4 regions of the Photorhabdus viridis genome follow, and region 2 is predicted to be linked to each of the others. Evidence: predicted binding sites of a transcription regulator. Region 2 holds the regulator's gene; each other region holds the start of a gene.
The links. Region 2 encodes CRP, which controls carbon source genes, mostly activating them, when cyclic AMP is high. Its sites were predicted from a motif close to ATGTGANNNNNNTCACAT; they were not measured.

Region 1 (7,983 bases), on a different contig from region 2:
GAACTTCTTCCAATTTACGTGAACGTTCCTCTAATTCAGCTTTTACCTGACTTTCTTCTTCACGACGCTCTTCAACAGCGACGGTCAGTTTTTCAAGTATTTCTTCTAAGAACTCAAGTTCACATTCTCTTGCTTGAGCTCGTAAAGTACGGATGTTATTTAGGGTTTTTAAATCGCTCATTGTCCTGGTCTCAAATTATAATGATGATGACTGATGTGGATATAATAATAGAATGCTATTTTATTTTCTGCAATAGTCAATTTCTCATATTCGGATAAAATGACTCTTTTTTTTAAACGTAATTTCTTTACAAAAGTTATATAGCGCTTTTTATACAGCTATTTTGATTGTCATTCCACAATAACATGTTCAGGGTACCTTTAACAAAGGGAGCCTGATTATCTCTCTAATTTATAAACCAAGCATATACTAAATCGGTAAGTAATTTTAACTGTTTCTTATCATACCCGCTAAGGCAGAATAATACTAAGTTAAAAAAAACTTATGACTAATCCATGAGTTATCGCCGATTTTCTGTGACTATTTTCTGGAAGTAAGTCACGCACCTTATTAATTTGTATACAATATGCAACAAATCAGTATGGCTTTCATTTCTTAATTTAAAGATGAACATTTGTCGTTCAAATGCGCTTTATTCCCCATTTGATGTGATCAGGGTCATGAATCATTAAGACATCACTAAGCTAAATATTTCTGTATATCAATCGGTAAAGCTTACTGAGATGGATAATCACCACTAAAGTTTATGATAAACTCATCTGACTATATGGTTTTATAAATTTTGTTAAGAGGCAGGGCCGATGGCTCAACTTTATTTTTATTACTCCGCAATGAACGCTGGAAAATCGACATCACTGTTGCAATCCTCTTATAACTATAATGAGAGAGGGATGAGAACGTTGATTTTTACCGCAGAAATTGATACCCGGTTTGGGAAAGGAAAAGTCAGTTCTCGTATTGGATTATCTGCTGATGCATTTCTGTTTAGCCAACAGACAGATATTGGTGAGTTAATCAGAAATGAAAATATGCAGGAAAAAGTGCATTGTGTGCTGATTGATGAGTGTCAGTTTCTCACAAAAGCGCAGGTTGAACAGCTATGTAAAGTGACTGACTACGATAATATTCCGGTTCTTTGCTATGGGCTGAGAACGGATTTCAGCGGGGAGCTTTTTAGTGGTAGTCAGTATCTGCTGGCGTGGGCTGATAAGCTGGTTGAGCTGAAAACTATCTGTCATTGTGGGCGCAAGGCAAGCCGTGTGTTACGTTTTGATGGCGAAGGTGTGGCCATTTATGATGGCGAACAGGTCGATATTGGCGGTAATGAGAAATATGTGTCTGTTTGCCGTAAACACTATATGGATGCTATCAGTAAGGCTAAGGAAAGACGAAGATAAGTATACAATTTATACTGCTGTCTGTTGTAAAGTTTCTTGAAGCCATTTGAGGGCTTGGATTAACATTGAGAAAAATGGGGCAGAGGTAAAGTTAAAGGGGGCTTATATTTGCCCCCTTTAAGTGGTTTAAATCAGTTAACAGGCGTTTTTTTCCGGAGGTTCTGGTGTTACCTCTGTTTCTGTGAATTCACGTCCATAGAATGAATCCAGCAATAATTGTTTCAGCTCAGAAATCAGAGGGTAGCGTGGGTTAGCGCCAGTACATTGGTCGTCGAAGGCATCTTCAGATAACTTATCAATTTTCGCTAGGAAGTCGGCTTCCTGAACACCGGCTTCGCGGATAGATGTTGGGATACCCAGTGTCGATTTCATCTCTTCCAGCCATGCCAGCAGTTTTTCGATTTTTGCCGCCGTATGATCGCCGGCCGCAGACAAACCAAGATGATCCGCAATTTCAGCATAACGACGGCGGGCTTGCGGGCGGTCATATTGGCTGAATGCAGTCTGTTTGGTTGGGTTATCGTTAGCGTTATAGCGGATAACGTTACAAATCAGCAGCGCGTTAGCAAGGCCATGTGGAATATGAAACTCAGAACCCAATTTATGCGCCATAGAGTGACATACCCCCAGGAAAGCATTAGCAAATGCAATACCCGCAATAGTTGCAGCATTATGAACCCGTTCACGGGCGATTGGGTTCGTGGCGCCTTCGTGATAACTGGCTGGGAGGAACTCTTTCAGCAGTTTTAGCGCTTGCAGTGCTTGTCCGTCAGAGTATTCGTTTGCCAGGACCGATACGTAAGCTTCCAGGGAATGGGTGATTGCATCCAGACCACCAAAAGCACACAGTGATTTAGGCAGATTCATCACCAGGTTGGCATCAACGATAGCCATATCCGGCGTCAGAGCATAATCAGCCAGTGGATATTTCTGACCGGTTGCATCATCAGTGACAACGGCGAAGGGCGTCACTTCAGAGCCTGTACCGGAAGTTGTGGTAATCGCCACCATTTTCGCTTTAACCCCCATTTTGGGGAATCGATAGATGCGTTTACGGATATCCATAAACCGCAGGGCTAATTCTTCGAAATGCGTTTCAGGGTGTTCATACATCACCCACATAATTTTGGCCGCATCCATTGGAGAACCACCACCCAGGGCAATAATGATATCTGGCTTGAATGAGTGCATTTGTTCTGCGCCTTTACGCACAATGCTTAGCGTTGGGTCTGCTTCAACTTCAAAGAAAACTTCAGTTTCTATCCCGTGGGATTTCAGCACATCAGTGACTTGATCAGCATAGCCATTATTGAATAAGAAACGGTCTGTTACGATGAAAGCACGCTTTGCGCCATCAGTTGCGACTTCTTCTAATGCGATAGGCAGTGAACCGCGGCGGAAGTAAATTGATTTCGGAAGTTTATGCCACAGCATATTTTCTGCCCTTTTCGCCACAGTTTTGGTGTTGATAAGATGTTTTGGTCCTACGTTTTCAGAGATGGAGTTTCCTCCCCATGAACCGCAACCCAGTGTCAGAGATGGGGCGAGTTTGAAATTATAGAGATCACCGATTCCCCCCTGAGATGCGGGTGTATTCACCAGAATACGGGCTGTTTTCATTTTATCGCCGAAGTATTTGATTCGTGCCGCTTGATTATCTTGGTCGGTATACAGGCAGGATGTGTGACCAATTCCCCCCATTTCAACCAGTTTTTCTGCTTTCTCTACCGCATCTTCAAAATTGTTGCCACGATACATTGCGAGTAATGGCGACAGTTTTTCGTGGGCAAAAGGCTCTGCTTTATCAATCAGATTGACTTCTCCAATCAGGATCTTGGTTCTTTCCGGAACATGAAAACCTGCCATTTCGGCAATTTTTGCTGCGGGTTGACCAACAATCTCCGCATTTAGGTTACCGTTTTTCAGGATGATATCTTGAACAGCTTTCAGTTCCTTGCCTTGTAACAGATAACCTCCATGAGTAAAGAAACGTTTACGCACCTGATCATAAACAGAATCCACTACGATAACGGACTGTTCTGAAGCACAGATAACGCCGTTGTCGAAAGTTTTGGACATCAGAATAGAGGCTACCGCACGTTTAATATCCGCTGATTCGTCGATGACGACCGGTGTGTTACCCGCACCAACGCCGATTGCCGGCTTACCAGAGCTGTATGCCGCTGTTACCATACCAGGGCCGCCGGTCGCTAGGATCAGGTTGATATCCTGGTGGTGCATCAATGCATTGGAAAGCTCAACAGATGGCTCATCAATCCAGCCAATAATATCTTTTGGCGCACCAGCTTCAACCGCAGCACACAGAACCAATTCAGCTGCTTTATTGGTTGCTTTTTTAGCGCGTGGATGGGGTGAGAAAATAATACCGTTACGGGTTTTCAGGCTGATCAGAGCCTTAAAAATAGCGGTGGATGTTGGGTTAGTCGTTGGCACGATACCGCAGATTAAGCCAATAGGTTCGGCGATAGTGATGGTGCCGAATGTTTTGTCTTCAGACAAAATGCCGCAGGTTTTCTCATCTTTATAAGCGTTATAGATGTATTCGGAAGCGAAATGGTTTTTGATCACTTTGTCTTCGACAATCCCCATCCCTGATTCCACCACGGCTAATTTTGCTAAAGGGATGCGTGCGTCTGCTGCTGCAAGGGCCGCTGCACGGAAGATCTTGTCAACTTGCTCCTGAGAAAAATTGGCAAATTCACGTTGTGCTTTTTTAACCCGGGCAACCAGCTCGTTCAGTTCAGTAATATGAGTTACAGTCATAAAGAAGTACTCCTGGAAAATATTAAAAATCTTTTAATATCAATAAATAAGAGTTTTGTGGACTATTTAGCTTGGTGATTTTATGATGGCTACAGATTACCATTTGGTATTAAATAGATATTGATCTTAATCACATAAATCTCAAGCTGATTCCTTTCAGCTTGGCTGAGTGATCATTATTATGAGTTGGGTGATAAAAGCGTTAATCAGGTTGAGTTTTAATCTAATGAAAAAATCTGGTTAACGATTTGTTATATAAGACATTTTAAATTGAAAATGAATCGCAGTCGATGGAAAGCGGAACTTTATCAGTATAAAGTAAAGAAAAAATTAAGTTTTCTATGATTTTTGAGTGAGTGATCATATGAAAATATTATCGTTAACACTGCGTAACTCAAGAGGGGTTATTCGTGGGTGATTTACTGTTGGATCTTCCTGGTTACATTAAGTTTTTTGTTGGGTTGTTCGCACTCGTTAATCCTGTTGGTATTTTGCCGGTTTTTATCAGCATGACTCACTACCAAGCTCAGGCTGCCCGCAATAGAACTAATTTTATTGCCAATATTTCTGTTGCCATCATTTTATGGGCTGCTTTGCTGCTGGGTGACTTAATACTGCGGATGTTTGGCATTTCCATCGACTCTTTCCGTATTGCCGGTGGGATCCTTGTTGTGACCATCGCTATGTCGATGATTAACGGTAAACTTGGGGAAGACAAACAGAATAAGCAAGAAAAATCAGAAACCGCCATTAGAGAGAGTGTTGGTGTTGTGCCGCTGGCATTGCCGTTAATGGCCGGCCCCGGGGCGATCAGCTCTTGTATCGTTTGGAGTTCTCGCTATCAGGGGTGGCAGAATTTTATTGGGTTGGTGTTAACCAGCGCTTTGTTTGCTTTTTGCTGTTGGTTGTTATTCCGATCAGCTCCCTTAGTCGTCAAATATCTTGGGCAAACAGGCATTAACGTTATCACCCGAATTATGGGGCTGCTATTGATGTCTTTGGGAATCGAACTGATTGTGACAGGGATCAGAGCATTATTTCCAGGGTTACTCTGATACGATTGACGATAAAAGGTGCTGGATTTTTTTCGAGTCAAATTACAAATTATAATATTCTTGTCATTTTTATTATAAAGCTTGTTTTATGGGCTTTTCTCACTTACTTTACTGGTACTTCCTGAATTTTATACAAATAACCCAATATTTTTCTAAATTATTCTTACCTGTTAGTTCAATCTGTAACTGGTTACTTCCACCGTAGTTTTGTGATGAATGTAGGTTTTTAATTTGCATTGATTGCAATTTGTTAAAATTATGTTTATTTTCATCTCTAGACTACCTTTGTTTACTATTTTAGTTAAGTTAAATGTGAATAAAGTGATGTATATCAACTTGTTATGCCGTTTGTTGGGATGTTTTGTCAATTAACGTAATAGATTGCATTAAGTTGTTTGTAAGGATGGTTTTTACAATATGGGAAGGGTATTTTAACAATTGATATGATAAGTCACCTTTAATATTTAATCCGTTACTTTGAGCTAAATAATGTGAAGGTACTGGCCTTTATAGGATATATGCGAAATGAATGAGCAGGCTCACCAAACTGGAGGTAACAAATGAAGAGCAAACAATTAAAATTATATAAGTTTATTTCCTGTATATTTTTATTATTGGTATTTCCTGCTACAGCCGTGTTTGCTGCTGATGTTCCAGAGGGTGTGAAGCTTGCGGATAAACAGCAGATTATTATCAATAATGGCACGGAAGTTGCTTCACTTGATCCACATAAAGTCGAAGGTGCGCCGGAAACCAACATTATTCTTAATCTCCTGGAAGGATTAGTCAGTACGGGTTCTGAGGGAGAGACTATTCCGGGCGTTGCGAGTCATTGGGAAAATCAGGATTACAAGGTCTGGACTTTTTATCTGCGTGATAATGCTAAATGGAGTGATGGAACTCCCGTCACTGCACATGATTTTGTGTATAGCTGGCAGCGATTAGCTGATCCAACGGTGGGTTCACCTTATGCCAGTTATCTTCAATATGCTTACGTTGAAAACATTAATGATGTTCTAAAAGGCAAAAAATCTCCTGACCAGTTGGGAATTAAAGCGCTGGATGATCATCGTTTGCAGGTTACTTTGACGCATCCCGTGCCTTATTTCGTCAATATGCTTAGTCATACGGCAATGAAACCAGTGAAAAAGGATCTGGTTGAAAAATTGGGTAATAAATGGACTCTGCCAGAAAATTATGTGGGCAATGGGGCGTATCGGTTGAAAGAGTGGGTGGTGAATGAGCGGATTGTGATTGAACGGAATCCACAATACTGGAATAACGGTAAGACTATTATTGAGCAAGCGACGCTTTTACCACTTCAGTCCGAAACCAGCAGTGTTAACCGCTATCGTAGTGGGGAAATAAATATCACCAACAGCGCTATCCCTCCGGATTTGTATCGGAAAATGAAAAAAGAGATCCCTGATCAGATGCACGTCAGCCCTTATCTTTGTACGTTCTATTACGAAATTAACAATAATAAACCCCCGTTTACTGATGTAAGAGTCCGTGAAGCCGTTAAGTTAACTCTCGACAGGGAGATTATTGCGGGAAAAATTATGGGGCAGGGGCAAATACCGGCCTATGGTTTTACTCCAACGTTTATCGGTGGTGGTGATTTTTCTAAACCAGAGTGGGCTGACTGGACACAGGAACAGCGTAATAAGCGTGCTAGAGAATTACTGGCGCAGGCGGGTTTTAATCAGGCAAACCCGCTGAAGTTCACATTGTTATACAACACATCGGATCAAAATAAACAGCAGGCTATCGCCGCAGCCTCCATGTGGAAAAAGAATCTGGGAGCTGATGTGATTTTACAGAATCAGGAATGGAAAACCTCTCTCGAAAGTCGTCACCAAGGGAATTACGAGGTTACCAGAGCGACTTGGTGTGCGGATTACAATGAACCTACTGCGTTTTTAAATATGTTGCTTTCTCATAGCAGTAATAACACGACTTTCTACCAGAATAAAACTTTCGATAGCTATCTGGAGCAGGCGTTAGTCGCTAAAGATGCGGCTGCGCGTAAGAAATTATACCAACAAGCTGAATTTCAACTTGATAAAGACTCGGCATTGATTCCCGTTTATTACCGAGTGAGTGTACGGCTTGTTAGCCCATCAGTGGGAGGGTTTTCAGGGAAAGACCCATTGGATTATATGGATATTAAGCGACTGTATATGATAAAAAACTAGACATTAGTTTTACTCAAAAGAGTTACTGGTCCTGCAAACAAAATCGTTCCTTTTGAATGCAGGTGATAATCCGACCCGTATTTCTGGGCCGTCGACTGATAAAAAGTCTGACGATGTAAAATTGGAGTAGAAAAATGATGATAAACACAACTAAGAATAAATTACTTACTATCAGCATCAGTGCTGTACTAAGTATGGTAGTGGCGAGTCAGGTATTTGCTGCAAAAGTACCTGACGGTGTTCAATTAGCTGATAAACAGGTTTTAGTTCGTAATAACTCCTCTGAGCCGCAATCGCTGGACCCTCATAAGATTGAAGGGGTGCCGGAATCACATTTGGCCCGCGATCTGTTTGAAGGTGTTGTAATTGTTGGGCCGTATGGTGAAATTTTGCCGGGTTCTGCAACCAGTTGGGAAAATAAAGACTTTACTGTTTGGACATTCCATATGCGTAAAGATGCTAAGTGGTCTAATGGTGACCCTGTCACTGCTCATGATTTTGTTTACAGCTGGCAGCGTCTGGCTGAT
Region 2 (7,983 bases):
TTGGTAGCACTACCCCTAATGACCTCCAACAGCGGTATTTTTATTGGGATGGCAATTTATGCCGCAGGATTGGTGGTTGCTTATATCAGCGGTTTTGTCCTGACTCTGCTGTTCGGCAATAAAAATGTCGATTTAACTTAATAACCAAAATGAAATTAATGAGTTAAATTATCCAATCCAGATCAATGGCACACAGCTTGCCGTTAATATTCCCATCATGATATTGAAAATAAACCAGGCATTGCGACTACGAAGTAATGTTCCAATCAACGAACCAAAACCAGTCCACAGGATACTACTCAAAAAACTTATCAATATCGTTGCGACACTAATAATGATGATGGAATAGAGATACTGTTCACCTGCAATACTGTAACTGCCAACCGATCCTAATCCCATCAGCCAGGCTTTCGGATTCAAGAACTGTAGTAACCAGCCCTGATACCACCTCACTGGCTTTATGACAGCGCAGCCTTTAGTATCCAGACGCCGATAACTGGCTGTTGCCGTTTTCCATGCTAACCACAGTAAATAGAGACTACCCGCTATTTTCATTATCGTGTGAATAGTAGGATAAACCAGCAGTAATGCCGCCACACCGAAAGCGGACAGATATAAAATCGTCTGCATTCCCAAAAGAATGCCACATATCAATCCCAAAGAACGGATAAAACCAAAGTTAGCGCCCGATGAGGTCAGTAACATATTGTTTGGACCTGGGGTAATCGCAGAAATAAACAAAAAAGTTGTTAATGAAAAAATCAGGCCTGCTGTCATGAATGGTTCCTTTCATCCTGAATAATGGCGTTTCCCTTTCACAGAAAATATCAGTATGTTATTCACCATACAAGATAACTAATCAATTTAACTCGAAACCATTATGTCCGATATCTTTCGTCCTCTAACCGGAGCCAGTAATCCGCATTTGCAAACATTGCTCCCGCGTCTGGTGCGGCGGTATCCTGAACTGCAACCCTACTGGCAACGACTTAATCTGCCAGATCACGATTTTGTTGACCTGGCATGGAGTGAAGATCCAGCAACCGCAGCACATAAGCCACGGCTGATCCTGTTTCATGGTCTGGAAGGCAGTTTCCGCAGCCCTTATGCTCACGGTTTGCTTCATATCTGTCAGAAAAAAGGCTGGCTTGGCGTTGTCATGCATTTCCGTGGATGCAGTGGTGAACCAAACCGCCAAAAACGTCTCTATCATTCTGGCGAAACAGGCGATGCCCGTTATTTTCTGAACTGGTTAAAACAGACCTACGGTGATATACCAACCTCAGCCGTGGGTTATTCAGTCGGCGGTAATATGCTGGCCTGCTATCTGGCAGAAGAAAAAACACAGGCCCAGCTCAATGCAGCAGTCATTGTTTCTGCCCCTCTGATGTTAGAAGCCTGTTCCAGCCGGATAGAAAAAGGATTTTCTCAGGTTTACGAGCGCTATTTGCTTAACAATCTAAAACGTAATGTTACCCGCAAGTTGCTACGCTACCCAGGTTCTCTGCCTATCAATCTGTCCCAGGTAAAAGGATTGAAACACATTCGGGAATTTGATGAAATTGTAACCGCAAAAATCCACCGTTTTAAAGATGCAGCGGACTACTACCGCCAGTGTAGCGCTCTACCACGCCTGTCTGACATTACGGTACCACTGTTGATTATTCATGCAAAAGACGATCCTTTTATGACACCGGAAGTCGTTCCTGACCTCAAAACACTACCCAAAAATATTGAATACCAATTAACAGAATACGGTGGACATGTCGGCTTTGTCAGTGGTTCACTGAAGAAACCACAAATGTGGCTGGAACAACGTATTCCAAGCTGGCTGTCATCTTATCTGGAGCAACAACGATGATTATTCCATGGCAACAACTGGAGCCAGAAACTCTGCTAAATTTGATAGAGAGCTTTATCCTGCGGGAAGGCACTGATTATGGTGAATATGAAAAATCCCTTGAGCAGAAAGTCGCTGACATACGTCGTCAGTTGGAGCAGGGGGATGTTATGCTGGTGTGGTCTGAACTGCATGAGAGCATCAATATTATGCCAAAAGAAATGTTCCATTCTTAACATTATGGAGTTTACTGCTTATGTCTGCCAAACATCCGATTATTGCGATTACCGGTTCCAGCGGTGCCGGAACAACAACAACTAGTTTAGCTTTCCGTAAGATTTTCCAGCAACTTAATATCAGCGCAGCACAGATAGAGGGGGATAGTTTCCATCGCTATACCCGCCCTGAAATGGATGCAGCAATCCGTAAAGCCAAGGAGCAAGGCAGACACATCAGTTATTTTGGGCCAGAAGCCAATGATTTTGGCATGCTGGAAAAAACCATGATTGACTATGGTGAAGCTGGTGAAGGCCGTTGCCGTAAGTACCTTCACACCTATGATGACGCGGTTCCTTACAACCAGCTCCCCGGTACATTTACTCCGTGGGAAACCTTACCAAAGCAGACCGATGTGCTGTTTTATGAAGGCCTGCACGGTGGCGTGGTAACACCACAACATAATGTTGCCAGTCATGTCGATCTGCTGGTGGGGGTGGTGCCGATTGTCAACCTTGAATGGATACAGAAACTTATCCGCGATACCGGAGAACGGGGACACTCACAGGAAGCAGTAATGGATTCCGTCGTTCGTTCTATGGATGATTATATTAACTATATTACCCCCCAATTTTCCCGGACACATATAAATTTCCAGCGCGTCCCGACTGTTGATACGTCCAATCCATTTTCAGCCAAAGCCATTCCATCCCTGGATGAAAGTTTTATCGTCATCCGTTTCCGTGACCTCACTCAAATTGATTTCCCGTACCTTTTATCAATGTTACAAGGTTCATTTGTTTCAAGCATTAATACCATCGTAGTTCCCGGTGGAAAAATGGGACTGGCCATGGAGTTAATTATGACGCCATTGGTACAGAGATTACTGGAAGGGGAAAAAATTTGTTGATTAAAACCTAGGATAAATCCAAAAAAACCCGCATTTGAATCCACTTCTTATATTATTCAGTTAAAAAAACAGGTAACTGATATTAGTTACCTGTCGTTATTTTTCAATCAGGAAATAGTATCTTACTCTGTCTCTTTAATTTCAAAGCTGTGGGTAAGTTCAACTGATTTCCCCAGCATCAACGAAACAGAACAATATTTCTCAGCGGAAAGCATGACGGCACGTTCAACCGCGTTCTCTGTTAAATCCTTGCCGGTAACAATAAAATGCAGATTAATAGAAGTAAATAAGCGTGGCGCCTCTTCACGACGGCGGGAAATTAATTTCACTTCACAATCTTTTATGTCATATCTGCCTTTCTGCAAAATAGAAATAACATCAATCGTGCTACAACCGCCAACTGCCATTAATACCATTTCCATTGGGCTTGGTGCCTTATCGCCGGCATTTCCATCCATCATGATCTGATGACCCGAAGACGACTCCCCCAAAAGAGACAACCCTTCAACCCATTTTACCCGCGCGTGCATAAGTACCTCTCAAGTCATTTTTTGCATCAAAGCCTACTCTTTCAGTATTAAACTGGCAATGTGACTACTCCCCGCCGTAAAAAACGGCGAGGCTTCCCACTTCTCAGGCCGCAACCGTTGGTGCAACGGATTTACGCAGGCCTCCATGAGCAGAGACGACGTGTCCCGCCGCCTGTCATTCAACTATCCCTTTTTGCCGGATGTCATGTTCTACCGCGCACTCAGGGCATTGCCAGCGCCGTTTATGCAGCGGCATTTCCGACATCTTGCCACCACAACAATGACACCTTCTGGAACTCGCATACCACTGATCGAGTTTCACCACATAAACGCCTTTTTGTTCCGCTTTGTATTCCAGCCTGCTGATGAAACTATGCCAGCCTGCATCCCCAATGACACGGGAAAGCTTATGCTGAAAATCGGCTCTAGCGTTAGCTACGTGTTCATGGCACCTGACTACCTATAACCGCGCTTTCGCCCGGTTAGCACTGCCTTTTTTCTTTCGGGATAAGGCTTTTTTATCCGCAGCCGCCATGTCAGAATTTTAAATACGCATTTATCTCGTCATGCACTATGGTCACGATCTTATTTTGCATGTAGGTTAGCTCCCCTTATATCGCCGCCCGATTGGGCGACGGTTTACGGGGCAATGGCTAATGAACGGTTTATTATGCTGAAACAATACAAGACAAGACAGAAACCTTTTCCTGTGTTAAAAACAGAAGCAGGTCCGGGTATATGTGGGTTAAGATCAATACTCAAGTTTCAAATTTCAGATAACCTATATAAAACCCTCACCTATCGGTTTTTCAGCAAACTAATATGTTAAGCTAGTGTCTTTATAAGCCAGCCTGACGAGAAACTTTTAGGTTCTCGTGTTATTTAGGCAGCGATAACAACAGAGGATGAAGAGAATGGTTCTCGGCAAGCCACAAACAGACCCCACTCTTGAATGGTTTTTGTCACACTGCCATATTCATAAATATCCATCCAAAAGCACGCTTATTCATCAAGGCGAAAAAGCAGAGACGCTTTACTACATCGTAAAAGGTTCTGTTGCGGTTTTGATTAAAGATGAAGAAGGCAAAGAGATGATCCTCTCCTATTTAAACCAGGGAGATTTCATTGGCGAGCTTGGATTATTTGAAGAAGGACAAGAGCGAACAGCCTGGGTTCGGGCCAAAAGCGCCTGTGAAGTAGCGGAAATTTCCTATAAGAAATTCCGTCAACTGATTCAGGTAAACCCGGATATTTTAATGCGTTTATCTGCCCAAATGGCAAGCCGTTTGCAAACAACTTCTGAGAAAGTCGGTAACCTGGCTTTCTTAGATGTAACCGGCCGGATTGCTCAGACTTTACTGAATCTGGCGAAACAACCCGATGCAATGACTCACCCTGACGGGATGCAAATCAAAATCACTCGCCAGGAAATTGGTCAGATTGTTGGCTGTTCCCGTGAAACGGTTGGCCGTATTCTGAAAATGCTGGAAGATCAAAACCTGATCTCCGCACACGGCAAAACAATTGTTGTTTACGGTACGCGTTAATTCTGGATTAATCAGCGCATGATACTGCGCTGATTTCTCTTATCCTTGTTATACCAACTGGCTAATCGCCTTCTCCAGCCGTTCCATCCCCTGATCTATCTCCTCTTCACTGATTATCAGCGAAGGTGTGAAACGCAGTACATCACTACCGGCACTCAATAACATCAGGCCATTTTCAGCCGCCAGTCGCAGGATCTCTTTAGATTTTCCCTGATACTGCGCTTTTAGTTCCGCACCAATCAGCAATCCCTTGCCACGGATTTCACCAAATATCGAATATTTCTGATTGATATCGTTCAGAAAATTCACAATCAAATGATGACGTTTTTCAACACCATCCAAGACCTCTGGCGTATTGATAATGTCAAAAGCAGCATTTGCAACCGCACAAGCCAGCGGATTACCACCATAAGTTGTGCCGTGAGTTCCCGGCACCATCGCCGAAGCGATATTCGCCGTAGTCAGCATAGCGCTGACAGGGAAACCACCTCCCAGAGCCTTCGCTGTGGTGATAATGTCCGGCACAACATCATAATACATATAAGAAAATAACTTACCGGTACGGCCCATTCCACTTTGTACTTCATCAAATACCAGCAGTACCTGATGTTTATCACAAAGTTCACGCAACCCATGAATAAATGCGGATGTCGCCGGCGTGACTCCCCCTTCACCCTGAACAGGTTCTAATACAACAGCGCAAGTATGATCATCCATGACCGCCTTTACTGCATCTAAGTCATTAAAAGGCACATGAATAATATCTGCGGGTTTTGGCCCAAAACCATCAGCGTATTTTGGCTGACCACCAACAGAGACCGTAAACAGAGTACGACCATGAAACCCCTGATGGAATGCGATAATTTTGGTTTTATATGGATGGTAACGGGTAATGGCATAGTGACGCGCCAGCTTAAATGCGGCTTCATTCGCTTCCGCTCCTGAGTTGGCAAAAAATACCCGCTCGGCAAAAGTTGCATCAATCAGTTTCTGCGCGAGTATCAAAGCCGGTTCACAGGTGAAAATATTACTGATATGCCAAAGTCTCTCCCCTTGCTGCTTTAAAACATCCACTAACGCAGGGTGACAATGTCCCAAAGCCATAACAGCAATACCACCAGCAAAATCAATATACTCTTTTCCTTGCTGATCCCATACACGGCTGCCTTGCCCTTTCACCGGTATAAACTGTGCCGGTGAATAAATTGGCAACATGACTTGATCGTATGTATTTCTGTTTACTGCGGCATGCTCCATCATTTTCCCACCCGTTTTTTATATATACGCCATTCAAAAATGAAATTATAATCACTGAATATGCATAAAAAATCAAAGATGGGCAAATGAAAAAGATAAATAAATGAAGAAATTATTGGTATCTGGTTAATATCTAAGGAAGTTACTCAGTAGCTGATGCCCTTGCTCGCTGAGAATACTTTCAGGGTGGAACTGCACACCCTCCAGGGGCAGAGTACGATGACGAATTCCCATGATCTCATCTACATTACCGTTATGCTGACTCCATGCAGTGACTTCAAATACGGCTGGTAAAGTCTCTGCGGCAATCACCAATGAATGGTAACGGGTAACCGTTAATGGCCTGTTAAGCCCTTTGAACACACCTTGCTGATTATGATGAATAGCAGAAGTTTTCCCATGCATCACTTCCCTGGCTTTTACTACACTGGCGCCGAATGCCTGCCCAATTGCCTGATGCCCAAGGCAAACACCAAGAATCGGCAGTTTATCCGCAAAATGAGAAATCGCAGCCAGAGAAATTCCTGCTTCATTTGGAGTACAAGGACCTGGGGAAATAACCAGATGTGTAGGCGCCAATCGCTCAATATCTTCAAGCTGTAATTCATCATTGCGCTTGACTAAAACATCTGTTCCCAATTCACAAAAATATTGATATAAGTTATACGTAAAAGAATCATAGTTATCTATTATTAATAACATAGGAGTCTATCCTACCCATTTTTATCGCTGTATTTGTTGTCCTGCCAATCCTGCAATTTGTTTATCATGAACAACATGATTTCAGGTAAAACGGCCTAACGACAACGGGGCGGCTATCATAGCACATAAGCACTTGCAGCATAGTGTAACAAAATCAATGACTACTTTTTCCTCAATCAACTTACTCTCATACCGCTACAAAACATAGGCTCTTTTTGATATTCAATAAGTAAGGTAATTGTTATGAAGACAAAATTGATTATAGCATCTTCCCCGTTTTTGCTGTCTACCTGAGAGCCTGCAAATCCATTGTCGGGCTCGGGTATTTTCCTCTCCCTCTGCACGTTGTAATCGCCAGACCAGAACACAGGCCATGCTCGCTATCAGTAACCGGCGTAACACCGCAGGTGCACTGCGTTGCAACCACGAGAGTAAAGAGAAGGAATGCTATAAAGACGGATATTATCCACGAACCGAAGAAAATAAAGAATTCACCAAGAAGTTGTATGAATAACGGTAAAACGAGCCTTCATTAAATGAAGGCCCGATTGTTAATCAGATGCAAATTCACTGAGAGACCAGAAACTGCCATAATCGCAGCAATCATTAATATCTCAGAAAAAAGTTAAGGGACAATCTTAGCAGACAAGATAACCACAGGTTTCACCGGTACATTCTGATATGGGCCGACATTTTCAGTTTTTACTTGAGAAATTTTATCTACAACATCCATACCTTTTACGACTTTACCAAATACTGCATAGCCAAAGTCACGCTGACCATGATCAAGGAAAGCATTATCCGCTACGTTGATAAAGAATTGACTAGTAGCACTGTCTTTATCAGCGGTACGCGCCATAGAAATCGTTCCGCGTAAATTACGCAGCCCGTTATCCGCTTCATTTTTAATGGGTTCTTTAGTCGCTTTCTGCTGCAAATCTTTGGTAAAACCGCCACCCTGAACCATAAATCCAGGGATTA
Region 3 (7,983 bases), on a different contig from region 2:
TTACGTTAACTATTTTTATAGGAGAAAATCCTCCATCCGGGTTATAGATATCTACATAATTTTCATAAAAAGGAGCGTTAATATTTCGTGTACATTTAATTTCCTATCGCCGGGCTTGATGCCCGGCAGAGCCGTCGGTGCAAATTTCGTATACGCACGGTTGAGTGTGACTAGAGGAAAAAGCGCATTTTTCACTGAATTCAGAACGTGTGATACTCAAATTTACTACAGCCTAGTGCGGCAAGTGTGGATTGAGTTGCACTTTGTTGGGACAAATCGCTGTTTTTTCCCTCAACTAATACTGCTCTTTCGATAGCCAGACAATCACCACCAGAAATATTCATCAGGATAAGGGCAGCTTGCAATGGGGGTAAGCTTGGATTAAATGCAGCATTTTCTGCATAACGCCCAGGATAGATTTTTCCATTTTTTCCCAGCAATGCTGTACCGCTGTACGAATTGCTGTATGGGGCATGGCTCCGATTTGCTGCATCCAATGCGGTTAGTACAAGTTCATCAGTGGCTTCTAGTTTATAACCATGATTAACCGGGTCCATCAACAGAGTAGTGATACCCAAATCGTTTGGACCGAAAGCGTCTGGTAAATAGTGCCCCAATGTTGAAGGCGCCTGTTTTGGCAAATGTACCTCTAGTTGTGTACCACTATTAAGTTCATTCATAAACTGGCGGCAGTGACCGCATGGAGAGTAATTAACCGTGATAGAGGTCAGTTTTTTCTCGCTGCGTAACCAGGCGTGAGTAATAGCACATTGTTCAGCATGAATAGTTTGCTGTAATGGCACATTGGTAAATTCCATATTTGCGCCGAAGTAGAGATTTCCGCTTTCGCCCCGGGCAATTGCGCCGACATTAAAATGTGATATCGGAGTCAGGGAGCATGCTGCTGCGAGTGGCAGCAGGGCGATAGCCAATGTGTTATCGTCAAAGCCACAGGTTTTCTTGACCGATTCAGCTTGTTCAGCCGTAAGCATGGCAGGAAAGTCGTCGTTTCCTGCATAGGGAAAAAGTGCATCTTGTAGTTTAGATGGCAATTGTGCCCAGATAGAGCGAAAGCGAGCTTGCATAGAATGATCTCCAAATTAACTTAAGATCATTCTAGATGCTCTGATTAGATTTTAAATGTGACCAGTATCACGAAAATAATGAAAATTATGTAATTAAAGTTGGTAATTGAGAGATTTGTATCAAATTTTCAACGGGCAATTAACTAAATAGATATAGCAGCACTGGGAATATAAAAGGGGCGGTTAGTGAAGTAATGATGCCACAGGTCATCAATGCTAATGAACTGTATGCTCCTTCAACAAAATTGATTTCTGTACAACGGGCGGTGCCTAAAGCATGTGATGCCGTCCCCATTGCTAAACCGCGGGATGCTTTGGTTTTCACTTGCAAGAGGTCGAACAGGTTATGACCAAATATTGCCCCAAGAATGCCGACAAAAATGACGCAAGCGGCACTGATTGCCGGGATGCCGCCAATAGCATCTGCTACTGCCATTGCTATTGGCGTAGTGACTGATTTAGGCAATATCGAAGCGGCCATTTCAGGTGTTGCGCCCATCCATAATGCAATAGCGGTACCTGTAACCATAGCGACAATACTGCCGATAAAACAGACACTGATAATGGATTTCCATTGGGTGCGGATCTGGTGCAACTGTTCATATAAAGGGTATGCCAGTGCAACTACTGCGGGCTGGAGCAGATCGTTAAGAATTCGGCTGCCGGCGAAATAGTGTTCATAGGGGATATTGGTTATTAACAATATTGGGATCAGTACAGCGATAGAAACCAATAAAGGATTCAGAATAGGCATTTTGAATCTTAGTGAAAGTTTTCTTGCGGCGTAGAATACAATCAATGTTAATGGCAGTGACCACCAAATATGACTTAACATATTTATTTCTCTTGTTTTTCTTGTTCAGTCTTAACTTCTGATACAGAGCCAATAATTGAACGTTCGCGGTGAACATAATGGGAACTGTAAGCAACAATAATCATAACCATTGCGGTGCTGATAAGGCATGAGAGGACAATCGGTAATATCTGTTGGCTGAGCTGATCGTAATAATTCATAACGCCTACACCGATAGGCAGAAACAGCAGGGTCATATTTCTCAGTAACAGACTGCAACCTGGTTTTGTCCAGTGGGCAGGAATCAATTGGAAAGCTAATAAGACAAACAATATTAACATACCGATAATGCTGCCGGGGACGGCGATGGGTAACAGAGCAGAGATGGCATTGCCTGCCAATAAACACAGATAAATCAGTACAAATGCTCGCAGGTACTGCCAACCTATAATCAGTACTTCACGAAACGACATAACAAAATTCCTAATTCCAGTGAGGAATTCATCATACAATTAACCCTAGGAATGTGCCATAGATCACATTCAAAAAAAGCGGGGACCATTGTTGATCCCCGCTTGTAAGATATATACCCGTCATCTTTCAAGTTGCCTCTTTGTTGGCTGCACTCGCTCACCCCGGTCACATAGTTATCTATGCTCCCGGGGATTCGTTCCCTTGCCGTCGCGATGCATCTTGAAATCCATAGGGTATATTGGCAATAAATTGACTGTTATTTCACCTGCATACCCGGCTGTGCGCCACTGTCAGGACTGAGCAGGAAGATATCTTTTCCGCCAGGCCCAGCAGCCATCACCATTCCTTCAGAAATACCGAAGCGCATTTTACGCGGAGCCAGATTGGCAACCATTATAGTTAAACGGCCTTCCAGGGCTTTTGGATCAGGATAGCTGGAACGGATACCGGAAAACACTTGGCGGGTTTCACCACTAAGATCCAGAGTCAGCTTCAGCAGCTTATCTGATCCTTCTACAAAATCAGCCTGTTTGATAAGGGCGACGCGCATATCAACTTTGGCGAAATCATCAAAAGTGATTGTATCCTGAATCGGATCTTCTGCCAGTGGACCGCTGATTTTTTGTGGTGCGCTGATGCTTTCTTTAGATGCAGTAACCATCGCATCGACTTTATCCATATCAATGCGGTTAAACAGCGCCTTAAAGGTGGAAACCTGATGATCCAGTAGAGGTTGTTCAAGACCATTCCAGGTCAGTTCTGTATTCAGGAAAGCTTCTGCGCGTTCTGCCAGACTTGGCAAAACCGGTTTTAGGAAAGTCATCAGAACGTGGAACAGGTTGATGCCCATTGAACAGATAGCTTGAAGATCCGCATCGCGGCCTTCTTCTTTTGCCACAACCCACGGCGCCTGCTCATCCACATAACGGTTTGCCAAATCAGCCAATGCCATGATTTCACGGATTGCTTTACTGAATTCGCGATTGTTGAACTCTTCCTCAATCACTTTCGCACCATCAATAAACTTCTGGTAAAGCGCCGGATCAGCCAGTTTATCCGCTAGCTTGCCATTAAAGCGTTTATTGATGAAACCCGCGTTACGGGAAGCCAGGTTAACAACTTTATTAACGATATCGCTGTTAACACGCTGAACAAAATCTTCCAGATTCAGGTCGATATCATCAATACGGGAAGAGAGTTTGGCCGCATAGTAATAACGCAGGCAGTCTGCATCCAGATGATCCAAATAAGTGCTGGCTTTGATAAACGTACCGCGGGATTTGGACATTTTCGTACCGTTGACGGTGACGTAGCCGTGAACAAACAGATTTGTTGGCTTGCGATAACCGCTGCCTTCCAGCATGGCAGGCCAGAACAGGCTGTGGAAATAGACAATGTCTTTACCAATAAAGTGATAAAGATCGGCGGTGGAATCTTTTGCCCAGAACTCATCAAAGCTCAGATTGCTGCGTTTGTCACACAGGTTTTGGAAAGAACCCATATAGCCAATAGGCGCATCCAGCCAGACATAGAAATATTTGCCCGGCGCATCAGGAATTTCAAAACCAAAATAAGGTGCATCACGGGTGATATCCCACTGCTGTAAGCCGGATTCAAACCATTCCTGCATCTTGTTAGCAACTTGTTCCTGTAATGCGCCGGAACGGGTCCATGCTTGTAACATGCTACTGAATGCAGGCAGATCGAAGAAAAAGTGCTCTGACTCACGCATTTCTGGCGTTGCGCCGGAGACAGCAGAACGTGGGTTAATCAGTTCTGTTGGGCTGTAAGTTGAACCACAAACTTCACAGTTATCGCCATATTGATCTTCTGCCTTACATTTCGGGCAGGAGCCTTTTACAAAGCGATCAGGCAGAAACATCCCTTTCTCAGGATCGTATAACTGAGAAATAGTGCGGTTCTTAATGTGGCCGTTCTTTTTCAGCGCCAGATAGATTTCAGTTGATAATTCCTGGTTCTCTTTGCTGTGTGTAGAGTGATAGTTATCATAGCTGATTGAAAAGCCAGTAAAATCCTGATGATGCTCTAGGTTCACGGCGGCGATCATTTCCTCGGGAGCAATACCCATTTGCTGAGCTTTCAGCATGATTGGTGTTCCGTGAGCGTCATCGGCGCAGATAAAGTGAACCTCTTTGCCGCGCATTCGTTGAAAACGGACCCAAATATCTGCCTGGATATGTTCCAGCATGTGACCAAGATGGATTGGACCGTTAGCATATGGCAACGCACACGTCACCAATAATTTTTTTGCGACTTGAGACATAGTAAGGATCTGACTTCCAATAAATGAAAAGGGAGTTTGATGTTACCTGATCAAAAAAATTGTCGCTAGGGTAACTCTTGATCTTCGCGGGTTTTATTGGATAAAAATTGAATCAGTGAGTGAGAAGTGGGTTTTTGTTGCTGACCTTATCCGAATGCATTGGGTTCTGTTATGATGAAAAGGTGGCTTTATAGTTAATCATGATAATCAAAGGAGCCGGGATGAGCGCAAAATCCCCCGAGCAGACCAACCCTGACCTGCTGAAATCTCAGGTAACAAAAATACTTGCTGCCTTTACACACCTGACGCTGGAACGCGATCTGACAGCTCTGAAAGCACTGCATCACTGCACGATGCTTGATGAGGTTCTGCACATTGAATTGATTATGCCGTTTGTCTGGCAGCGTGGTTTTGAGGCGCTGAAAGAAGCGACAACGCAAAAATTGCAGTCAGTGACCGGGGCTAAATCTGTTGCGTGGAAATTGAACCATGATATCAGCACATTACGCCGTGCTAACGATTTGCCGGGAATTAATGGTGTCCGTAATATTTTGGCTGTCAGCTCAGGTAAAGGTGGCGTGGGTAAATCCAGCACTGCGGTAAACCTGGCATTGGCATTGGCTCAGGAAGGGGCCAAAGTCGGTATTCTGGATGCGGATATTTACGGTCCTTCGGTTCCGAGCATGTTGGGAACCACCAAAGAGCGCCCAACTTCCCCGGATGGTCAGCATATGGCGCCTATTATGACTCATGGCCTTGCCACTAATTCCATTGGCTATCTGGTGACAGATGACAATGCAATGGTATGGCGTGGCCCGATGGCCAGTAAGGCATTGATGCAGATGCTACAGGATACATTATGGCCGGATCTTGATTATCTGGTTATCGATATGCCGCCGGGAACCGGTGATATTCAGCTTACGTTGTCACAAAACATCCCGGTCACGGGGGCGCTGGTGGTGACAACGCCTCAGGATATCGCCTTAATTGATGCGATGAAAGGCATTGTCATGTTCCAAAAAGTGAAAGTTCCTGTACTGGGGATCGTTGAAAACATGAGTGCGCATATTTGCGGCAACTGTGGTCACCTGGAGCCTATTTTTGGTACCGGCGGGGCGGAAAAACTGGCCGCTAAATATCATTGTAAACTGTTGGGACAAATTCCTCTGCATATTTCGTTACGTGAAGATCTTGACCGTGGAGAGCCAACCGTTATCAGCAATCCTGATAGTGAATTCACGGATATTTACCGGGAAATTGCAGCGAATATTTCTGCGCAGATGTACTGGCAGGGTGAGAAGATACCGACGGAAATTTCGTTCCGCGCTGTTTAATATCCATATTCGGTTAGTCGTAATGGGTTGTGATATTTTCATAACCCGTTTTTGTGTATCGGAAGAAAGAATTCTTTTCAGATTCATATCTGTTGCATGGCTCTTATGCGAAACGCTTCGAAAAAAATGAGACTTAATCTTGTTTACACTGGAACAGATATCATTAACTCCCTATAATCTCGCCCGACTTAGCACTCTTAGGTGCTTTGTTCCCCATTTTTTCTAGAATCAGGTTAATCTCTATTATGGCTGACGAAGCACATCAGTGCACAATTGTAGGAATTTCCGGTGCATCTGCCTCAGGTAAAAGTCTCATTGCGAATACACTTTACCGTGAACTACGCGCTCAGGTTGGTGATCACAACATCGGTATTATCCCAGAAGATTGTTACTATAAAGACCAAAGCGATCTATCAATGGAAGAGCGTTATAAGACCAATTATGACCACCCAAGTTCCATGGATCACAATCTGCTCTTTTCTCACCTGCAAGATCTAAAAGCCGGTAAATCAATTGAATTACCACAGTATGATTATGTCGCGCATACCCGAAAGTCAGAATCGATTCATTTTGCGCCGAAAAGAGTTATTATTCTGGAAGGTATTCTGTTATTGACGGATAAGCGCTTGCGCCAGGAGATGGACTTCTCTATTTTCATTGATACACCGTTGGATATTTGTCTTATGCGTCGTATTAAACGGGATGTTAATGAACGGGGGCGTTCTCTGGATTCTGTGATTGAGCAATATCATAAAACTGTACGTCCAATGTTTCTGCAATTTATTGAACCATCAAAACAATATGCAGATATTATTGTGCCGCGCGGGGGTAAAAACCGCGTAGCGATTGATGTGCTGAAAGCCAAAATTGGTCAGTTCTGCGAATAATAAAACTTTGCTTGTCAGGCATTGATAAGCATCATCGTATTTGAGAGGGAAAAGAATGCGACTCTGTGACCGTGACATTATTAAATGGCTTGATGAAGGTAAATTGGTCATTTCTCCGCGTCCGCCGATTGAACGAATTAACGGGGCAACGGCTGATGTGCGCCTTGGAAACCAGTTTCGTGTTTTCCGTGGTCATACTGCCGCGTATATTGATTTGAGTGGTCCAAAAGATGAAGTGAGCGCTGCCCTTGATCGCGTGATGAGCGATGAAATTATCCTGCCTGATGATGAGGTTTTTTTCCTCCATCCCGGAGAGTTGGCACTGGCTGTCACTTTGGAATCCGTCACATTGCCTGATGATTTGGTGGGCTGGCTTGATGGACGTTCTTCTCTTGCCCGTCTTGGATTGATGGTGCATGTGACGGCGCACCGCATCGATCCGGGCTGGCATGGTCAGATTGTTCTCGAATTCTATAATTCGGGTAAATTGCCTCTGGCGCTGCGTCCGGGTATGGTGATCGGTGCTTTGAGTTTTGAACCGTTATCTGGCCCGGCTGATCGTCCATATAATCGTCGTCAGGATGCAAAATATAAAAATCAGCAAGGTGCGGTGAGTAGCCGTATTGATGAAGATTAATGTTTTTATCGGTTACTGAGTCGCATTTACCGCTTTAATAAAGCTGAGGAAGTCATGAAAAGATTACTGACGACACTGGTTATTTTGCTGGTCGTGATTATTACCGGTTTGGCGACATTAGTCATGTTAGTGAACCCGAATGACTTTCGTGCTTATATGGTTAAGCAGGTGCAAAAGAAGAGTGGCTATCAGCTTGTTCTGCAAGACGGCATGCGCTGGCATGCCTGGCCAAAACTCAGCATTATTACCGGGCGCATGTCATTAACTGCACCGGGAGCGGCGCAGCCGGCAGTGACGGCAGAAAATATGCGCCTGGATGTGGAGCTGTGGCCACTGCTTTCCCATCAGCTTGTAGTTAAAGAGGTGATGTTAAAAGGGGCGGTGTTGCGATTAACCCCGGAAAGCAAAGTTCAGGAAAAAGAGAATGCCCCTATTGCACCGAAAGGGAATCCAGCAAATCCTGTCGCTAAAGGGGAACGCTGGAAACTT
Region 4 (7,983 bases), on a different contig from region 2:
ATCACTGAGAAACAGGAGCGTTATGCTCAGGTTGATGCTATCAAAGATGAAGTTACAGCTGCGTTGTTGGAACAGGATGAAACTTTGGAAGAAGCGGAAATCCATGAAATTCTGGGCAGCTTAGAGAAAAATGTTGTTCGTAGCCGTGTCCTGAGTGGTGAACCACGTATTGATGGCCGCGAAAAAGATATGGTTCGTGCGTTGGACGTACGTACTGGTGTTCTGCCCCGTACTCACGGTTCTGCATTGTTTACCCGCGGTGAAACTCAGGCTCTGGTTACTGCGACTCTGGGGACAGAACGTGATGCACAGATCATCGATGAATTGATGGGCGAACGTACAGATCGCTTCTTACTGCACTATAATTTCCCTCCCTATTCTGTTGGTGAAACAGGTATGATGGGTTCACCAAAGCGCCGTGAAATTGGTCATGGCCGGTTGGCTAAACGTGGTGTATTGTCAGTTATGCCAAAAGCTAACGAGTTCCCATACACAGTTCGTGTAGTTTCTGAAATTACAGAATCTAACGGTTCATCTTCAATGGCATCTGTCTGTGGAGCATCTCTTGCGTTGATGGATGCCGGTGTGCCGATTAAAGCCGCTGTTGCTGGTATTGCAATGGGTCTGGTGAAAGAAGGTGATAACTTTGTTGTTCTGTCTGATATTCTGGGTGATGAAGATCATCTAGGTGACATGGACTTTAAAGTCGCGGGTAGCTGTGAAGGTGTCAGTGCGCTGCAAATGGATATCAAAATTGAAGGTATCACCCGTGAAATTATGCAAGTTGCGTTGAATCAGGCAAAAGGTGCGCGTTTGCATATCCTGAGCGTGATGGAGCAGGCAATTAACAGCCCACGTAATGATATTTCTGAATTTGCTCCACGTATTCACACTATCAAGATCAACCCAGACAAGATTAAAGATGTTATCGGTAAAGGTGGTTCGGTTATCCGTGCATTGACTGAAGAAACCGGGACTACCATTGAAATCGAAGATGATGGCACAGTGAAAATTGCTGCAACTGATGGCGAAAGAGCAAAACATGCAATCAGTCGTATTGAAGAAATCACTGCGGAGATCGAAGTTGGCCGTATTTACGCTGGCAAGGTAACCCGTATCGTTGATTTTGGCGCATTTGTTGCTATCGGTGGTGGTAAAGAAGGCCTAGTGCATATTTCGCAGATTGCTGATAAGCGCGTTGAGAAAGTGGCTGACTATTTGCAGGTTGGTCAGGAAGTATCAGTTAAAGTACTGGAAATTGATCGCCAGGGTCGTGTTCGCCTGAGCATCAAAGAAGCGATAGCCGGCACAGTTGTTGAGGAAGCACCACTAGCACCACAATCAGCAGAATAAATTTGATGTCATAAACGGTGTTTTGTAAAAAAGCGCCGTTTAATAGACTCAGGGCAGGAGGCCCAATAAATGCAATAGGTGATAGGGCATTCTTAATCAATGTCTGATTTTGGGAGTAGGAAATGAATTTTTTTCTGCGCTGGTGTTATGCTGTAGCAATACTTATTTTGGCAGGATGCAGCAGCAAGGATTGGCGTAAAAACGAAGTTTTTGCTATTCCATTACAACCTTCATTGCAGCAGGAAGTTATTCTGGCCCGTATGGAACAGATTCTTGCGAGTCGATCATTGACAGAAGATGAGTACGCACAGCTTTTATATGAGAGGGGTGTGCTGTATGATAGTCTCGGGCTGAGGGCTTTGGCACGGAATGATTTTTCTATTGCCTTGTCTATTCGGCCTAATATTCCAGAGATTTTTAATTATCTGGGGATTTACTTTACGCAGGCTGGCAATTTTGATGCCGCCTATGAAGCGTTTGATTCTGTATTAGAGCTTGATCCAACTTACAATTACGCGCGTCTGAACCGTGGCATCGCGTTGTATTACGGTGGCCGGTATAAGTTAGCGCAGGATGATCTGCAGGCGTTTTATCAAGACGATCCAAATGATCCCTTCCGTTCGTTGTGGTTGTACCTGGTGGAAAAAGAATTTTATCCTAAAGGAGCGATGGTAAACTTGTCGCAACACTACGAAAGAGCGAACCGGGGGCAATGGGGCTGGAATATAGTTGAATTCTATTTAGGAAAAATCAGTGAATATACATTGATGGATCGCCTGAAAGAGAATGCAACGGATAACACTTCGCTCGCTGAGCATCTCAGTGAAACTGACTTCTATTTAGGTAAACATTACCTAAGTCTGGGGGACAAGGATAGCGCATCCGCGTTATTCAAGCTGACGGTGGCTAACAATGCACATAACTTTGTTGAGCACCGCTATGCATTGTTGGAATTGGCGCTGTTAGGCCAGGAACAAGACGACCTATCAGAATCGGACCAGCAATAGCTGACGAACATTTCGAGATCGATTAGCAGAGTCCACATCTTGACCGATGAGGGCTTATTTGTTCGTTTAATTAAATACTTTGAGCCAGTTCACATTTTAAATGAAAATGACCGAAATTTTTTTCAATGCGTTATGTAGACTGGCCGCCATAACTAATGAGGCACCATTACATGACCACTGAGACTGAAATCTCTTTTGCTGATCTGGGTTTATCAGCACCTATTCTTTCTGCACTGGGAGATCTTGGCTATGAAAAGCCGTCTCCAATCCAGCAACAATGTATTCCCCATTTACTAAATGGCCGTGATGTGTTGGGTATGGCACAGACCGGCAGCGGTAAAACGGCGGCATTCAGTTTGCCTTTACTGCATAACATCAATGCTGAGCTGAAAGCTCCGCAGATTCTTGTGCTGGCACCGACTCGTGAACTGGCGGTACAGGTAGCTGAAGCGTGCTCAGATTTTTCTAAACATATGCGTAACGTGAATGTTGTTGCTCTGTATGGTGGACAACGTTATGACGTTCAGTTACGCGCTTTGCGCCAGGGTCCACAAATTGTTGTAGGTACGCCTGGGCGTCTTCTGGATCACCTGAAGCGTGGTACTTTGGATCTTTCTAACCTGAGCGGTTTGGTTTTGGATGAAGCAGACGAAATGCTGCGCATGGGCTTCATCGAAGATGTTGAAAACATCATGAGCCAGATCCCGGCAGAGCACCAAACTGCGCTGTTCTCTGCAACGATGCCGGAAGCTATCCGCCGCATCACTCGTCGTTTCATGAATGATCCTCAGGAAGTGCGTATCCAGGCGAGTGTAACTACCCGTCCTGACATCAGCCAGAGTTACTGGTCTGTTTACGGTATGCGTAAAAATGAAGCACTGGTGCGTTTCTTGGAAGCTGAAGATTTTGATGCTGCAATTATTTTCGTGCGTACCAAAAATGCAACACTGGAAGTGGCGGAAGCACTGGAGCGTAGTGGTTACAATAGTGCGGCCCTGAACGGTGATATGAACCAGGCACTACGTGAGCAGACACTGGAGCGTCTGAAAGATGGTCGTTTGGATATTCTGATCGCAACAGATGTTGCAGCGCGTGGTCTGGATGTTGAGCGTATCAGTTTGGTTGTTAACTATGATATTCCAATGGATGCGGAATCTTATGTTCACCGTATTGGCCGTACAGGTCGTGCGGGACGTGCTGGCCGTGCGTTGTTGTTTGTGGAAAACCGTGAACGTCGCCTGTTACGTAATGTTGAACGTACAATGAAGCTGACTATCCCTGAAGTTGAACTGCCGAATGCCGAGTTGCTGAGTCAGCGCCGTTTGGAAAAATTCGCAGCCAATGCGCAGCAACAACTGGAAAGTAGCGATCTGGAGCAATATCGTGCTCTTTTGTCTAAATTGCAACCTGCGGAAGATTTGGATATAGAAACTCTGGCAGCGGCGTTGTTGAAAATGGCACAAGGTGAGCGCCCGTTGATTTTGCCACCAGATCCGGTTCGCCGTCCTCGTCGTGAGTTCAACGAGCGTGATGATCGTCGTCGCAATAGTTTCGATGATCGTGGTGAGCGGGGCGAACGTAGTGATCGCCCTCGTCGTGAACGTCGTGATGTTGGCGAAATGGAACTGTACCGTATTGAAGTGGGTCGTGATGATGGCGTTGAAGTTCGTCATATCGTTGGTGCGATTGCTAACGAAGGCGATATCAGCAGCCGTTATATTGGTAACATCAAACTGTTTGCAACTCATTCTACAATTGAGCTGCCAAAAGGTATGCCAGGCGACTTACTGTCTCACTTTACCCGTACTCGTATTCTGAATAAGCCAATGAATATGCAGTTAATGGGTGATGCGCAACCATTTGAACGTCGTGAACGCCGTGGTGGCCCACGTAACGGCAACAGTAATGGCAACGCTCCTCGCCGTGATCGTGAGAATTTCAACGGTGGTGGCCGTCGTTTCAGCGGTGAGCGTCGTAGTGGTGAAAGCCGTGGTGAAGGTCAAAGCCGTAGTAATTTCCGTGGCCGTAGCGATGATAATGGTTCATCTGCTCCACGCCGTCGTTATAACAACAGCAACGCGCAGTAATTGACTGATATTTGAGTGATAAAACGGCTCCTTTTTACGGAGCCGTTTTTGTTGTCAGTGCACTTTAGTCTACTGAGTGTTTCAATTGTGGTATGTTCATGTCTTCTTGGGGAATTTTTCCTTTTAGTGATCATTGTATTTATTACCTACTGCTGGAGTTTCGTGCCAGAAGGTGATTGATTCAGTGCTTTGATTTCCTGAAGATTGATTTCTATAAGAAGTTGGAAAATGACCTTTCTCTCTTTTCGTTGGTTTTCTGGTTGTTTATTGAATCTCATTATACAACTGCTCTAAGTACCCTTTCATATATGAAACCCGCTTGTGGGCCTCATTTTTGCCGGCTGTAGTTTGCATTGTCTCAGGGAGCCGAAAAAGCTTGGTGTAAAAATGATCCACGGTATACATTTTGTCATTTGGCTCCCTATCAACACAAAATGGATCAATTTCAGAATACAGCTGACTGTTGAATGTGATACCAACCTGAATGCATCGGGCGATACCGATTGCGCCAAGTGCGTCTAGACGGTCTGCATCCTGAACGATCCTCGCTTCTAAGGTTATCGGTACTATATTTGCACTGAAACTGTGGGCGACAATTGCATGATGAATGTCTGGAAGGTATCTTTGGGGGTAGGCTATTTTTTCCAGAAACGTGATAGCTATATCAGCAGCAATTTGTGAACTTCTCCCTCTGTCTGGATGATTTTTGGGGAGAGTATAGCAATCATGCAGGTAAGCTGCGGGTATGATCACTTTACTGCTTGCTTTCTCTTGCAGACATAATCTTTTTGACGTTTGCACTACCCTCATAATATGGTTGATGTCATGTGCAGGATCCGTATTCATTTCTTTAGCAATGAACTCTCGGAATAGCATTTCATACCTGTTTAAATGTTCCATGAAAATGACTTTTTTTAAAAAGTTGCTGGGGGTTGTTGGCATTTCATATAGATAACCATACTGGGCGAGATCTCATATTTTTAATATGGATGTTTTACTTAAAAACAAATCAATTAAAGCTTGAAAAACACACTACTAAGCTATCAAAACTTCAGGGCAGAGTCTGCCTTTTTATGGAATTTTTCATCATTAAAATGATCTGATCATCATCTTTCATAAAAAAGTGATTTTAACGATGACTATTTTTAACTATATCAATGAAATATCTGAGCCATGCGCTGACATTAATGCTCTGCGTTTTATGATGGGCCAGGGCGGCATTTCACACGCTTTATCTGAATGTGAAAACAGCGATTAAGGTTTTTTTAAGAGCGGGTAAAAGATTCGGTGCTTTGCTGATATAGAAAGAGAAAACAGCAGGAAAAACAGGTTTTAAATTGATTAATCAGGCGGCAAAATGACAACATTAATCCAATAGCAAAAACATTAAAGAAACGAACGTTGTTATTAATACCATTAACACATCTGTTACTCTCTGGTTTTAAACCTAAAAAAATCAAATACAGAAAAACGAGAAAACTTAATTATCAGTTTAATGTATTTAAAGCGGCCCCCATAAAGAGGCCGCTTTGGTCTTTAATACTAAGAAAAATCAGTTACTCAATACTTCGACCGGATTGTTTGCACTGCGTGCGCGCCATAGTTTCAGCCATTGCATGATAGAAGAAACCATAATCACTACACCGAGGATAACCATCACAATGGAGATAGTTCCGTTGAAGATGTTGAAACCTTTTGCTGCGGAGTTGAAATAGACATTTTTTACCATCCAGTAAGCAGCATAGTTTACCGTAACATACAGGTAAGCCAGTGGGATCAGACAGGTCAACATATACCAGCGTTTTTCAGACAAGCGCAGGATAATTGTTGCGCCAATCATCAGGCCGATAGATGCCATTAGTTGATTGGATACACCAAATAGCGCCCAAACTGAATTGATATCACCGGAATTTAGCAGATAACCCCACAGTAAACAGGCAACGATACTGCAACCGATCGAACCTGGTAACCAGTCGAGGCGTTTGAGCGGCGCCCAGATATCGCCCAAAAAATCTTGCAGCAGGTAGCGGGCAACACGTGTACCAGAGTCAACAGCTGTCAGGATAAACACCGCTTCGAACATGACGACGAACTGGAAGAAATAGGATGCTAATTGGCTGAACCAGGGGATACGGGTAAAGATATCCGCCATACCCACAGCCAGGGTTACTGCACCACCAGTACGGCCATACAGATCAAGGCCAATTTCCTGACTCAGCGTTGGCAGATGGACAACATCCATACCCAGTGCAGCGAAGACTTCCGGGGCGGAGTTAATCGCGAAATAGTCAGCAGGATACAGGGATGTCGCAGCGATCAGCGCCATTACGCCAACGACACATTCTGCCAGCATTGCACCGAAGCCAACTGGCAGAATATCACTCCACTTATCGATCTGTTTTGGTGTCGTACCAGAACCGATAAAGGCGTGGAAGCCAGAAATTGCGCCACAAGCGATAGTGATAGAGATAAACGGCCATACCGGTCCTGCCAACACAGGACCATTGCCATGAATAAATTCAGTCACTGCCGGGAATTGAATCTCTGGGTTAATAAAGATCACACCCACAACCAACGCACCGAATACACCAATTTTCATAAAGCTGGAGAGATAGCCACGTGGAGTCAGCAGCATCCATACTGGCAGGGCAGTTGCGAAAAATGCATAGATTGGCAGTGCCATGCTGACGGTGGATGTACGCAGACTCAGCCATTCACCGAAAGCAGACTCCTGAATATAAGGGCCGATGAGCACACAAGCCATAATGGCGATAATGCCTACCCAGGTTGCTCCGCGCATATTGCCGGTAAAGCGTTCCCACAGGCCGACGCCGATGGCTACCGGGATGGTCATAAATACTGCAAATGTTCCCCAGGGGTTACGTTCTAATGCGTGAACCACCACCATAGACAGACCTGCCATGGTAATCGTGATGATGAACAACATTGCAAGGCCGGTACACCAGCCCGCAACTGGGCCAAGTTCTGCTTTGGCAACTTCTGACAGAGATTTACCGCGATGTTTCATTGAGGCGAATAGAACAACAGTATCGTGTACAGCACCGCCGATGACACAGCCGATTAATAGCCATAACATACTGGGCAGATAACCGTATTGAGCGGCTAATACTGGGCCAACCAGAGGTCCTGCGGCTGCGATTGCCGCGAAGTGGCTACCGAAATTCACCCATTTTTTCGTGGGCACATAATCTTTGCCGTCTTCCAGTAAATGCGAAGGTGTCACTTCACTGTCATCAGCTTTTAATACTTTCTTAACGAAGAATACGCCGTACAAACGGTAGCAGATAACCAGGATACACAACGTCGCAATAACAAATGTGAGAGCGTGCTGCATTTCTCTTCTCCTGAGGGCTATAATTTTTTGCTCCTATCTTGTCACAGCTAAATGAAGTTATGAGGGATAGTCTGAGTGAGTGGTTGTATGGCGGGTTAAGCGGTTAGATTCAGCAGGTAAGCGGTGAATCGAAATTTACTAACCTGCTGAAAATGTGATGAATATCAAGCATTACTTCAAC

Region 1: a site for CRP is predicted at 4,322-4,339, ahead of adhE (bifunctional acetaldehyde-CoA/alcohol dehydrogenase). Genes of this name have one in related genera too.
Region 3: a site for CRP is predicted at 2,403-2,420, ahead of ABR397_RS03620 (CidA/LrgA family protein). Genes of this name have one in related genera too.
Region 4: a site for CRP is predicted at 2,438-2,455, ahead of yrbN (protein YrbN). Genes of this name have one in related genera too.

Annotation. Positions count from the first base shown of each region.
Region 1 covers NZ_JBEJZY010000011.1:15,252-23,234, forward strand. The annotation lists gene hns (histone-like nucleoid-structuring protein H-NS) at 1-181, opposite strand, end outside; gene ABR397_RS06215 (thymidine kinase) at 823-1,419, shown strand; gene adhE (bifunctional acetaldehyde-CoA/alcohol dehydrogenase) at 1,555-4,203, opposite strand; gene ABR397_RS06225 (YchE family NAAT transporter) at 4,614-5,258, shown strand; gene ABR397_RS06230 (ABC transporter substrate-binding protein) at 5,819-7,456, shown strand; gene oppA (oligopeptide ABC transporter substrate-binding protein OppA) at 7,594-7,983, shown strand, end outside.
Region 2 covers NZ_JBEJZY010000026.1:19,242-27,224, forward strand. The annotation lists gene murP (PTS N-acetylmuramic acid transporter subunit IIBC) at 1-141, shown strand, start outside; gene ABR397_RS12645 (LysE family translocator) at 169-777, opposite strand; gene ABR397_RS12650 (hydrolase) at 881-1,861, shown strand; gene ABR397_RS12655 (YheU family protein) at 1,858-2,076, shown strand; gene ABR397_RS12660 (phosphoribulokinase) at 2,097-2,966, shown strand; gene ABR397_RS12665 (OsmC family protein) at 3,089-3,496, opposite strand; partial or broken gene ABR397_RS12670 (RNA-guided endonuclease InsQ/TnpB family protein) at 3,600-4,016, opposite strand; gene crp (cAMP-activated global transcriptional regulator CRP) at 4,411-5,043, shown strand; gene argD (bifunctional acetylornithine/succinyldiaminopimelate transaminase) at 5,092-6,303, opposite strand; gene ABR397_RS12685 (aminodeoxychorismate synthase component II) at 6,427-7,002, opposite strand; gene ABR397_RS12690 (hypothetical protein) at 7,376-7,516, shown strand; gene ppiA (peptidylprolyl isomerase A) at 7,628-7,983, opposite strand, start outside.
Region 3 covers NZ_JBEJZY010000006.1:62,021-70,003, reverse strand. The annotation lists gene cdd (cytidine deaminase) at 201-1,085, opposite strand; gene ABR397_RS03625 (CidB/LrgB family autolysis modulator) at 1,225-1,920, opposite strand; gene ABR397_RS03620 (CidA/LrgA family protein) at 1,923-2,351, opposite strand; gene metG (methionine--tRNA ligase) at 2,609-4,636, opposite strand; gene apbC (iron-sulfur cluster carrier protein ApbC) at 4,858-5,970, shown strand; gene udk (uridine kinase) at 6,216-6,857, shown strand; gene dcd (dCTP deaminase) at 6,913-7,494, shown strand; gene asmA (outer membrane assembly protein AsmA) at 7,549-7,983, shown strand, end outside.
Region 4 covers NZ_JBEJZY010000021.1:66,519-74,501, forward strand. The annotation lists gene pnp (polyribonucleotide nucleotidyltransferase) at 1-1,353, shown strand, start outside; gene nlpI (lipoprotein NlpI) at 1,476-2,360, shown strand; gene yrbN (protein YrbN) at 2,467-2,541, shown strand; gene ABR397_RS10985 (DEAD/DEAH family ATP-dependent RNA helicase) at 2,531-4,447, shown strand; gene ABR397_RS10990 (HD domain-containing protein) at 4,712-5,389, opposite strand; gene ABR397_RS10995 (carbon starvation CstA family protein) at 6,000-7,802, opposite strand; gene btsR (two-component system response regulator BtsR) at 7,974-7,983, opposite strand, start outside.